4 regions of the Nocardia sp. NPDC004415 genome follow, and region 1 is predicted to be linked to each of the others. Evidence: riboswitches for the same ligand, from Rfam matches in the RefSeq annotation. Region 1 holds a riboswitch; each other region holds the start of a gene.
The links. A riboswitch is a leader RNA that binds a small molecule or an ion and turns the genes downstream of it on or off. The one in region 1 is predicted to bind S-adenosylmethionine.

Region 1 (2,845 bases):
TCGCGAGAACACGGGTAACTCACCGGGCCGAGCGAACGCTGCCCACCTCACCGTGGGGCTGCCGACGCAGCCCACTATCGGCCAGAGGCGGAAAGGCTCACTTCAGGGTGCGGGCCAAATTCGCGTCCAAGGCACCCAGGAATTCCTCGGTGCTCAGGTAGCCCTGATCGCCGCCGACGAGCAGCGCCAGGTCCTTGGTCATCTGCCCACCCTCGACGGTCTTGATGACCACGTCTTCGAGCGCCTGCGCGAAGCCGATCACCTCGGGGGTGTTGTCCAGCTTGCCGCGGTGTTCGAGGCCGCGGGTCCAGGCGAAGATCGACGCGATCGGGTTGGTCGAGGTCGGCTTGCCCTGCTGGTGCTGACGGTAGTGCCGGGTGACGGTGCCGTGTGCGGCCTCCGCTTCACAGGTCTTGCCGTCCGGGGTGAGCAGCACCGAGGTCATCAGGCCGAGCGAGCCGAAGCCCTGGGCCACGGTGTCGGACTGCACGTCGCCGTCGTAGTTCTTGCAGGCCCAGACGTAGCCGCCCTCCCACTTCATGGAGGAGGCGACCATGTCGTCGATGAGGCGGTGCTCGTAGGTCAGGCCCGCCGCGTCGAACTCGGCCTTGAACTCGGCGTCGAAGACTTCCTGGAAGGTGTCCTTGAACATGCCGTCGTAGGCCTTGAGGATGGTGTTCTTCGTGGAGAGGTACACCGGGTAGTTCTGCTGCAGGCCGTAGTTGAACGAGGCGCGCGCGAAGTCCTCGATGGACTTCTTGAAGTTGTACATGCCCATGACGACGCCGCCGTCCTCCGGCATCTTCACGACCTCGTGCACGATCGGCTCGCTGCCGTCCTCCGGGGTGAAGGTCAGCGTGACGGTGCCCGCCTCGAAGACCTTGAAGTCGGTGGCGCGGTACTGGTCGCCGAAGGCGTGGCGGCCGATGATGATCGGCTTGGTCCAGCCGGGCACCAGGCGGGGCACGTTGGAGATGATGATCGGCGCGCGGAAGATGGTGCCACCCAGGATGTTACGGATGGTGCCGTTGGGCGAGCGCCACATCTTCTTGAGGCCGAACTCCTTCACCCGCGCTTCGTCGGGGGTGATGGTGGCGCACTTGACGCCGACGCCGTGCTTCTTGATGGCGTTCGCGGCGTCGACGGTGACCTGGTCGTCTGTCTTGTCGCGATACTCGATGCCGAGGTCGTAATACTCGAGGTTCACGTCGAGATACGGGTGGATCAGCTTGTCCTTGATGAACTGCCAGATGATCCGGGTCATCTCGTCGCCGTCGAGTTCTACGACGGTACCTTCAACCTTGATCTTGGACATGGATCTTCGTGTCCTCCTAGGATGGTGCCCTCATTGCACGGCCAGGCGAACACGCTTGTGAGCGGACCCCAGCTGTTCCAACAGACAACGTATATGCCCCGCGTTGTCGGCGGGACGTGTGGTGCAAACAAGACAAGCGTACTGCTGCCCGGGACCTCACCGCGATGGGAGGGCCCGCTGTGCGGGACTGTGCCGATCGCGACGTGATCCAGGCTACGTTCAGCCGGGAAGTTTCCGTGTGGGGGCTTGTCCGGTTAACATGACGGCAAGGTCATGAGTACCAGCGTCAAGCCCCGGCTCGCTGGTCGGCAACCCTCCAGTTGCGGTGGGGTGCTCCGGGTGATGACCGGGCTCTCGAAGGTCGAGGGCAAGCGCGCATCCCAGGAGGCCCCCATGTGTTGTTGTCCGTCGATCCGACCCAGTTGACGAATTCCCCGGCGCACAACCCTGGAGCACTTTCATGACCGACTCTGCCCTGCCCGAGAACTGGACCTTCGAGACCAAGCAGATCCACGCGGGCCAGGCCCCCGACGCGAGCACCAACGCGCGGGCCCTGCCGATCTACCAGACCACCTCCTACACCTTCCGCGACACCGATCACGCCGCCGCGCTGTTCGGGCTCGCCGAGCCGGGCAACATCTACACCCGGATCATGAACCCCACCCAGGACGCGGTGGAGCAGCGCATCGCCGCGCTCGAGGGTGGTGTCGCCGCGCTGTTGCTGGCCTCGGGCCAGGCCGCCGAGACCTACGCGATCCTGAACCTGGCGGGCGCCGGTGACCACATCGTGTCCAGCCCGCACCTCTACGGCGGCACCTACAACCTGTTCCACTACTCGCTGCCCAAGCTGGGCATCGAGGTCTCCTTCGTCGAGGACCCCGACGACCTGGCCCAGTGGCAGGCCGCCATCCGGCCCAACACCAAGGCCTTCTACGGCGAGACCATCGCCAACCCGAGCAGCGCGGTGTTCGACATCCCCGGCATCGCCGCCGTCGCGCACGCCGCGGGCCTGCCGCTGATCGTCGACAACACCGTCGCCACCCCGTACCTGATCCAGCCGCTGGCCCACGGCGCCGACATCGTCGTGCACTCGGCCACCAAGTACCTGGGCGGGCACGGCGCGGCCGTCGCGGGCGTGATCGTCGACGGTGGCACCTTCGACTGGACCGTGCGCGACGCCGAGGGCAACGCCCGTTTCCCCGGCTTCACCGAGCCGGACCCGAGCTACCACGGCGCGGTCTTCGCCGACCTGGGCGCGCCCGCCTACGCGCTCAAGGCCCGCGTGCAGCTGCTGCGTGATCTGGGCGCGGCGGTCTCGCCGTTCAACGCCTTCCTCATCGCCCAGGGCATCGAGACGCTGAGCCTGCGGGTGGAACGGCACGTGGCCAACGCCGAGGCCGTGGCGAAGTTCGTCGCCGAGCAGCCGGGCGTGGAGAAGGTGTACTACGCGGGCCTCGAGTCCTCGCCCTGGCACGAGCGGATCACGCAACTGGCCCCCAAGGGCGCCGGCGCGATCGTGGCCTTCGACCT
Region 2 (2,845 bases), on a different contig from region 1:
GCCGCGCGCGTTCAGATTGCGTCCGGCCAGGGCGTAGGAGGTGCGCAGGATGTCACCGTCGGCGCGGGTCGAGTTGCCGTAGACCGCGTCGTAGTCCTTGGCGTTCTGGCGCGCGATCGCCTCCGGCGTGGACACCAGGTCCAGCTTCAGGTCCACCCCCACCTGACGCAGCTGCTGCTGCGCCAGCTCCAGCACGGCCTGGTTGCCCGCGAACACCTGGCTGAAGGTGATCGCGAAGCTCAGCCGCTCACCGTTCTTGACCCGGATGCCGTCGGCGCCGGGCACCCAGCCCGCCTGCTCCAGCAGCGATTTCGTCTTCGCGGGGTCGTAGGCCAGCCGCGCGGACTGGTCGAGGTAGGCCGGGGTCGCCGAGGCCAGCGCCGAGGTGGCGGGCTTGAACTGCGGGCCGAGCACGGTGTCGACGAGCTGCTGGCGGTCGAGCGCGGGCAGCAGCGCCTGGCGCACCGCCGGGTCACGCAGCGGACCGCGGGTCACGTTGAACTGCAGGCCGAACGGGGTGCCCGGGTTCGAGGTGGACAGCACCCGGCCGCCGGTCGCCTCGATCTGCGGGGCGTCCTGGGGCAGCGCGTCGCTGATGGCGTCGAGCTGACCCGACGACAGGCTGCCGGTGCGCACACCCGACTCCGGCACCACGGTGAACTCGATGCGGTCCAGGTAGGCCTCGCCCTTGTGCCCGAACACGGCCGAGCCCCAGTTGTATCCGGCGCGCTTGGCCAGCGTCGCGGAGATGTCCTGCTTGTACTCGGCGTAGGTGAACGGGCCGCTGCCGATGTTGTCGCCCGCGCACCGCGCGTCGGCGGACTTCGCATTGGTGGAGGCGGCCAGGATGCCGAGCTGCGGCGTGGAGGAAGCCTGCAGGAACTGCGCGTTGGGCTGACTGAACTCGACGCGGGCGGTGAGCTTGTCGACCGCGGTGGTGCCCACGTAGTTGGCCAGGTAGCTCACGCCCAGCGGCGCCTCGACGCCGCCGAGGCGGATGATCGCGTCGAAGGTGTCGCGCACCGAGTCGGCGGTGAGCGCGGTGCCGTCGCTGAAGGTGACGCCGTCGGCCAGATGGAAGGTGAACACCTTGGCGTCGGGGCTGACCTCCCATCGCTGCGCGAGCCACGGCGTGATCTCGCCGGTGGCGGGGTCCTGATCGGTGAGCGAATCGACGATCTGGCGGGCCACGTAGATGGTCTGGTTGGTGCCCGACTGGGCCGGGTCCGAGCAGGTCGGCGCGCCGGACAGGCCGTAGCGCAGGGTGCCGCCGGGTTGCGGCGGACCGGCGTCACCGCCGGATCCCGCGGTGTCGCTGCCGCAGGCCACCACGGTGGTGACGGCGGCGAGTGCTCCGGCGAGAGCGGCGAGGCGATGACGAGGACGGATCACGGGGTGACTCCAGGGATGCGTGGCATGGGTGAGAGACCTCCATCGGACCGGGCAGAAGCACCCACCCGTTCGACGGGTTGGTTGCTGCGACGTCGTCGAGCCAGGTCTCTCGGTCGCTCTGGATGGTTGCGCCCCGGCTGCTCGGAGCTGAACCAGCATGTGGCACAGACCGGATGGTTTACAACGGTAGAAATCAGCGTGAGCGCAGCAGTTGGGCGCGCGGTCCGCGACCGGCATACTGGCGCGGCATCAGGGGGAGGGGAGGGGCGTGTCCATCGCCCGGATCAGCGGTGTCGCGGAGTAGCGTCGGATCTCCGAGTGCCGACGATGAGGAGTTGCGCCGTGATCGTGCCGCGTCGTACCACCGCACTGACCGCGCTGACGGCCTGCGCCGCCCTGTTGCTGACCGCTCCGGCCGCCACCGCGCAACCGGCCACTCCGGCCGTCACCCGCGACGCCCCCGCCACCACCACCGCGGGCCCCGCCGACCTGCTCGGCGCCTACCAGACCGTCGTCGAGACACTGAAAGCCCTGGGCGTGCAGCCGTTCCTGTACCCCACGGTCGCCGCCAACTGCGCGGGTGACGGTCTCGGCCTGGTCCCCGCCGTCGCCGGTGCCGTCCCCGGCCCGTGGCCCAGCAACGCCGTGCCGATTCCCGGCCTCGACCTGACCACCGTGAAGTCGGGCCAGACCCTGTTCACCTTCCTGCCCTACGGCCTGGCCCCCGACACCCCCGCCACCGACACCGCGGGCATGCAGGTCGCCTGGCTCAACATCAGCACCGGCCGCGGCGGCCTGGCCTCGATGGGCTCGATCGCCGAGATCGTGCGCGCCATGGTCCCACCGGAAGTCCCGGTGGAACTGCGCCCCCTCGCCGAGAACGCCATCCGCGACTTCTTCTTCACCGCCATCCCCCTCGGCGGAGTCCGCGCGGTCCCCGTCGACACCGGCCACGGCACCATCCTCGCCGCCGTCTTCGGCACCACCGACAACGCAGGCAAATCCTGCTTCTTCTTCCCCACCATAGGCATCACCGAGGTCCCCTGAACCCCGCCCGCTACATCAGGGCATCTAGACCTCCAGGGGCCGCGCGTTCCGCGCAAGTCGACAGGTAGGTGTCTGTAACGGGCCGTGGGCCCGATACGAGATCCTGGCAGAGCTCTGCAGGTACACCACCGAAATCGAGCGGGGCGCATCGTGGACTGGAGAAGGACATGGGAATCTATGTTCGGCAGTCGCTGAACGCCGGACCGTTCCGGTTCAATATGTCCCGGTCAGGACTCGGCGTCAGCGTCGGAGTCCCCGGCTTTCGGATCGGCAGCGGACCGCGGGGCAACTACGTCCACGCGGGCGCGCACGGCGTCTACTACCGGGCATCGCTGGGCGGCGCGCGCCCGTCGCCCACGAACCGCACAACCACCTCGCACCGGCCGAACCCGGCTCCTATCCCCAT
Region 3 (2,845 bases), on a different contig from region 1:
CTCGAAGGCGCGCTTCTTGCCGTTGTCGCCGGCGAGTTCGAAGGTGACGACGGTGCCGCCGCCGGACATCTGCTCGGTGGCCAGCGCGTGCTGGGGGTGGGATTCCAGGAAGGGGTACTTGACCCAGTTCACGGACTTGTTCGTCTCCAAGAACCGGGCGACCTTCAACGCGGAATCGGTGGACTGGCGCACGCGCAGCGGCATGGTCTCCAGGCCCTTGAGCAGGGTCCAGGCGTTGAACGGGCTCAGGGCGGGGCCGGTGTGGCGCATCAGGTTCTTGACGGGGCCGTCGATGTAGTCCTGGGCGCCGAGGATGGCGCCGCCGAGGACGCGGCCCTGGCCGTCGATGTGCTTGGTGCCGGAGTAGACGACCACGTCGGCGCCGAGTTCGAAACCGCGCTGCAGCAGCGGGGTGGCGAAGACGTTGTCCAGCACCACCTTCGCGCCCGCGGCGTGGGCCAGCTCGGTGACCTTGCGGACGTCGACGAGGGTCTGCATCGGGTTGGCGGGGGTCTCGAAGAACACGGCCTGGGTGGGCACCGAGAGGGCCTGCTCCCACTGCTCGAGGTCGTCACCGTCGACGAAGACGGTCTCGATGCCCCAGCGCGGCAGGATCTCGTTGCACACCACGAAACAGGAACCGAACAGGCTGCGCGCGGCGACGAGCCGGTCGCCGGCCTTCAGCAGCGCGCCCAGCGCGGTGAACACCGCGGACATGCCGGAAGCGGTCGCGAACGCGGCTTCGGCGCCGTCGAGCAGGCGGATGCGCTCCTCGAACATGGCCACGGTCGGGTTGCCGTAGCGGGAGTAGACGAAGTGCTCGACCTCGCCGGTGAACGCGGCCTCGGCGGCCTCGGCGCTCTCGTAGACGAAACCGGAGGTCAGGTACAGCGCCTCGGAGGTCTCCTCGAAACCGGAGCGGCGCAGCCCGCCGCGGACCCCGAGGGTGGCGGGGCCGACGCCCTCGGGCAGTGGCTTGTCGAACGAACCACCGGTGATCATGCGTTCTCTCCTTATGCCTGGCGCCACGGCAGGCCGACCGCGCGCCAGCCCACGCTGCCACGCCGGCCGAACGCGTCGGGTCCGCCCTCGAAACCGTCCAGCACGTTGTAGGACGGGGCGATGCCCGCCGCGGTCGCCACGGTCGCCGCGCCGATGGAGCGCTGCCCGGAGCGACACAGGAACACCACGGGCGCGTCGTCGGGGCGGCCGGCCAGCGCCTGCTCGAGCTGGGCGCCGAATTCCGGATTGCGCGCGCCGGTGCCGTCGACCCACTCGATGAAGTGGGCCGGGCGCTCGATGGAGCTGGTGTCGGGGATGCCGATCTGCGCCCACTCGCCTTCGGTGCGCACGTCGACCAGCACCGCGCCGGGATGCTCGGTCAGGATCTCCCACGCCTTCTCAGGGGTGATGTCGCCGGCGTAAGTCATGTCGAACCTCCTGCGTGAATCCGCTCTTGCCGTGCCGGAACTCCGGGACACACGGCCAGGTCGTCACCCGGAGCACCCCACCGCGGAGGAGGGTTGCCGGCCAGCGAGCCGGGGCTTGGCGCTGGCACTCATGACCTTGCGATCTGAGATTGCCCCGGCACTGGTCACCGTGTCAAACAGGTCAGGGTGCGCACACCAGCCAGGTGCCCTCGACCCTGGTCAGGTTCCAGGTGCTGGTGGCGGGCGTGTCGCCGATCAGCACGGTGGCGTCGATCTTGGCGCGATCACCGTTGACGGTCGCGTTCGCGAAGCCCTTCTTGTCGATCGTCACCGCCGATTTCGGGCCGCCGAGCCGCTCGGTGAGGCCGGATTTCTCCTCGTCGAAGCCTGGGCAGGCGACGCCGGGCGGCGGACGCAGCTCGCTGCGTGAGCGCGCGTCGATATAGTTGGTGACGGCGGCCGCGAACCGGTCGGCCTCTGTGACATTTTTCTCAGCGGGCGCGAGCAAGCCGCCCAGCACGATCCCGATGAGCACCAGGACCGCGATGACCGCGGCCGCGACGAACGGGACGACCGATCGTTTGTCGGTCTGATCCACCACGATGGGCTGCTCGTCCGAGCCGGTTCGCTCCTCGTTCATGGTGCAATCCTGACAGACCGGGCGCGGGCAACCGCACCGCGCGCCGGGTGGCCACGACAGCGCGGATAGAATCGGCGGAATGCTGCCAGCAGCCGGACTGTCAACTTAGCCTAAGCTAAATTGACGCCGTCAATAGTTTTCGACCAAAGGGTGCGCGTAGAAATGACCGAACAGAGTGCAGCGACTCGCCCACTTCGCATCGCGATCGTCGGTGCCGGCCCGGCCGGTATCTACGCCGCCGACGCGTTGATGAAGTCCGATGCCGAGGTGTCGATCGACCTCTACGAGCGCATGCCCGCGCCGTTCGGCCTGATCCGCTACGGCGTCGCCCCCGACCACCCGCGCATCAAGGGCATCATCACCGCCCTGCACAAGGTGCTCGACAAGGAGCAGGTGCGCCTGCTCGGCAACATCGACTACGGCACCGACATCAACCTCGACGACCTGCGTCAGTTCTACGACGCGGTGATCTTCTCCACCGGCGCCAACGCCGACCGCGCGCTGCCCATCCCCGGCATCGACCTGGACGGCTCCTACGGCGCCGCGGACTTCGTGTCCTGGTACGACGGCCACCCGGACGTGCCGCGCAGCTGGCCGCTGGACGCCGAGAAGGTCGCCGTCCTCGGTGTCGGCAACGTGGCCCTGGACGTGGCCCGCGTGCTGGCCAAGACCGGTGACGAGCTGCTGCCGACCGAGATCCCGCCGAACGTCTACAAGGGCCTCAAGGCCAACAAGGCCGTCGAGGTGCACGTGTTCGGCCGCCGCGGCCCCGCGC
Region 4 (2,845 bases), on a different contig from region 1:
GCGATACAGCTCGCCCGCCGACATCGCCACCACCAGCAGATAGTTCCCCGCCCGGTCGACGACGATGCCGTTGAGTTCGCGCGCCCCCGCGGGCCCGAGATCGGCGGCGACCGCGAATTCGCCACCGCCCGAACGCTGTTGCTCCGGTGACACCCGATAGACCACATTGCGCACACTGTCGGTGAGATAGGCCGACCCGTCACCGCCGAAGTCCAGATCGTTGACGAACCGCGGCTCGTCACCGGGCACGGTGAACCGGGCCAGCAGCGCTCGCGACCCGGTGTCGTACACCGCGACCCCCACCCCGGAATCGATCACCCACAGCCGCCCCTCGGCGTCGACCTTCACCCCGTTCGCGGTCGCGCGCCCGTCCGCGCCCGCGGGCAGGAACACCTCGGCGCGCGTCGCCCCGGCCGCGGCGCGATAGACCGACCCGTCGGCGAACGACCCCACATAGGTATCGCCGGTGCGTGCGTCGAGCCCGATCCCCTCGGGATACACGGCGGTCCCGGGCAGCTCGTAGGCAGTGCTGAGCGTGACGGCGGCAGCGGGTTCGCCGCACCCCGTGACGGCCAGGCAGCAGGCGGCCAAGGCGACAACGGCGGTGGTCCTGATCATGATGAAGCCTCTCAGTGAGGTAAATCCAGACATTCAATGATGAGCAGAAACATAGATTAGAACCTTTATGATCGTCAAGATAGTTATCGAATGACGACCGGATACCATGCACCCATGACGTCCATGCCCGCCGCCGACCGGCTCGGTTCGTACCTCAAGCGCGCCGAACAGGCCCTGATGGCGACCAAGACCGCCGCGCTCAAACCGGCAGGCCTGACCGTCCCGCAGTACAGCGCCCTGCTGAGCCTCGCCGAGCACCCCGGCATCTCCGCCGCCGCGCTGGCCCGGCTGGTCGGCGTCACCCCGCCCACGATGAACACCGTCCTGACCAACCTTCAGGACCGCGGCCTGGTCGAGCGCACGCCGCACGAATGGCACAAGAACATCCTGGAAACCCGGCTCACCGAGGCAGGCCGGGAACTCACAGCCGACGCCGACGTCCGCGCCATCGCGGTCGAGCGCACCCTCGCGCAACGCTTCACCGCCGAGGAGCTGACCGCGCTCACCGCCATGCTCGTCCGCACGGCGGAAGCACTCGACGAGATCCGCGCCGACCTGCCCTGAAACGACGAGAGCCCGCCGGAAGCATCCGGCGGGCTCTCGCGACGAGTGGCCTAGCGTTCGGCGGCGGCCTTCACCCGTGCCAGGGTCTCCTGCATGCCCGAGACCAGGTCGGCCTCGAACTTGTCCTCACCACCGGCGGCGGCGTTGACCAGCGTGCGCACGGGGGCGGGGATGCCCTTGGGGTCGACGGTGCGGGTCTCCACCACGCGGGTGCCGCCCGCGGTCGGCTCGAGCTCGTAGCGCCACACGGTGCGGTTCTCCAGCATCCGGAAGGCCAGGGTCTTGTTCGGCTCGAACGCGACGATGCGCGAGGTGGTCGGCCACACCTTCCAGCCGTCCTTGTTGACGTTCACCGTCAGCGCGCCGACCCGCACTCCGCCCAGCGCGATCATCTTCAAAGTCGTCGGGCTCAGCTCGGGCATCCGCTTGAGATCGGCGAGCACCGCCCACACCTTCTCCGGCGATGCGGCGATGTCGATGCTGGCTTCGAGATTGTTCGGCAACGTTGCCTCCGGGATCGTGTGACGTTCGGTAACGCTCAGCATAGGCGCCCGCGACCGGCCGATCCTCGTACCGTGGGTGGATTATTTGCACCCTGCTCCGAACGCTGTTCAAAAATATTGCGGCCGAATACCTTTCGATGCGACGGTCACGAGTTCCAGCATCGAGCCCCGGCTAGCTGGGCGGCAACCCTCCATCGGCGGCGGGGTGCTCCGGGTGACGACCGGATGGTGAGGCGTCTTGCTCGCCATAAGCGTCCTTCTGGAGGTCTATCCATGTCTGTAGTCCAGCTCGACTCCACCGTGACCACCGCGTACGTGGTGGTCGGTGACCGATTCCTCGGCATCTCCGCCGACGACCGGGTGCACACCGTGTCCGGACTGGTCGCGTTGCTGCGCGGAGGGCGATTGCCCGCGAGTCAGGAACTGGCCGTTCACCTGGGGCAGGGCGTCACCCGGCACGATCTCGACTATCTCGAGCACGTGGCCGCGGTGCACGCGCCGCACCTGCGGGTGCGGGTCGTCGGCGAGATCGCCGAGCCCGCGCGCAGGCACCACGTGCACAAGTACCAGCACTCCAATGTGCTGCTGGCGGGCCTCACCAGGACCGAGGAGAACGTCTTCCAGGCCGATCTGCGCCTGGACGGCGACAACGAACTGCTCCTGGACCACCAGACCGGTGAGCACGTGCAGGGCATCGTGGTGATCGAGGCGGTGCGCCAGCTGTTCCTGGCCGCCTTCGAACTCGAATACGGCGTGCGCCGCCCGCAGGAGCACTTCTACATCGTCTGGAACAACGTGGACCTGCGGTTCACCTCGTTCCTGTTCCCGCTGCCCGCGACCCTGCACGCCCGGCTCACGCCGGTCTCCGTCGACGACCCCGGCAAGCTGCAGTTCCGGATCGAGACCGAGGTGCACCAGTTCGGCAAGCCGGTCGCCAGCTCGCGCATCGAGTTCACCGCCCTGCCCAACGAGCGGATCGCCCAGATCGAGCGCGCCAAGGCCGCCAAGGCAGTCGACGCCTACCTCGAGGTCTCGGCGTGAGTAGCGGAGCCGCCTTTTTCGACGTGGACGAGACCGTGATCACGGTCAAGTCCATGTTCACCTTCCTGCGTTTCTGGCTCGCCGAACTGGGTGACGACGGCACCGAGTACGCCCGCGTC

Region 2: linked by a shared signal. The riboswitch ahead of ACWEMY_RS23600 (ABC transporter substrate-binding protein) and the one ahead of ACWEMY_RS03215 (bifunctional o-acetylhomoserine/o-acetylserine sulfhydrylase) in region 1 are both predicted to bind S-adenosylmethionine.
Region 3: linked by a shared signal. The riboswitch ahead of ACWEMY_RS24255 (rhodanese-like domain-containing protein) and the one ahead of ACWEMY_RS03215 (bifunctional o-acetylhomoserine/o-acetylserine sulfhydrylase) in region 1 are both predicted to bind S-adenosylmethionine.
Region 4: linked by a shared signal. The riboswitch ahead of ACWEMY_RS11645 (AfsA-related hotdog domain-containing protein) and the one ahead of ACWEMY_RS03215 (bifunctional o-acetylhomoserine/o-acetylserine sulfhydrylase) in region 1 are both predicted to bind S-adenosylmethionine.

What each region holds. Positions count from the first base shown of each region.
Region 1 is NZ_JBSGDP010000004.1:81,764-84,608, reverse strand. It holds gene ACWEMY_RS03220 (NADP-dependent isocitrate dehydrogenase) at 98-1,315, opposite strand; SAM riboswitch class IV at 1,585-1,695, shown strand; gene ACWEMY_RS03215 (bifunctional o-acetylhomoserine/o-acetylserine sulfhydrylase) at 1,776-2,845, shown strand, end outside.
Region 2 is NZ_JBSGDP010000060.1:7,054-9,898, reverse strand. It holds gene ACWEMY_RS23600 (ABC transporter substrate-binding protein) at 1-1,392, opposite strand, end outside; SAM riboswitch class I at 1,429-1,521, opposite strand; gene ACWEMY_RS23595 (hypothetical protein) at 1,735-2,439, shown strand; gene ACWEMY_RS23590 (DUF4236 domain-containing protein) at 2,607-2,845, shown strand, end outside.
Region 3 is NZ_JBSGDP010000064.1:964-3,808, reverse strand. It holds gene ACWEMY_RS24260 (O-succinylhomoserine sulfhydrylase) at 1-1,002, opposite strand, end outside; gene ACWEMY_RS24255 (rhodanese-like domain-containing protein) at 1,014-1,430, opposite strand; SAM riboswitch class IV at 1,448-1,566, opposite strand; gene ACWEMY_RS24250 (Rv0361 family membrane protein) at 1,612-2,070, opposite strand; gene ACWEMY_RS24245 (FAD-dependent oxidoreductase) at 2,233-2,845, shown strand, end outside.
Region 4 is NZ_JBSGDP010000018.1:63,753-66,597, reverse strand. It holds gene ACWEMY_RS11660 (SMP-30/gluconolactonase/LRE family protein) at 1-618, opposite strand, end outside; gene ACWEMY_RS11655 (MarR family winged helix-turn-helix transcriptional regulator) at 733-1,182, shown strand; gene ACWEMY_RS11650 (SRPBCC family protein) at 1,233-1,685, opposite strand; SAM riboswitch class IV at 1,830-1,945, shown strand; gene ACWEMY_RS11645 (AfsA-related hotdog domain-containing protein) at 1,959-2,726, shown strand; gene ACWEMY_RS11640 (HAD family hydrolase) at 2,723-2,845, shown strand, end outside.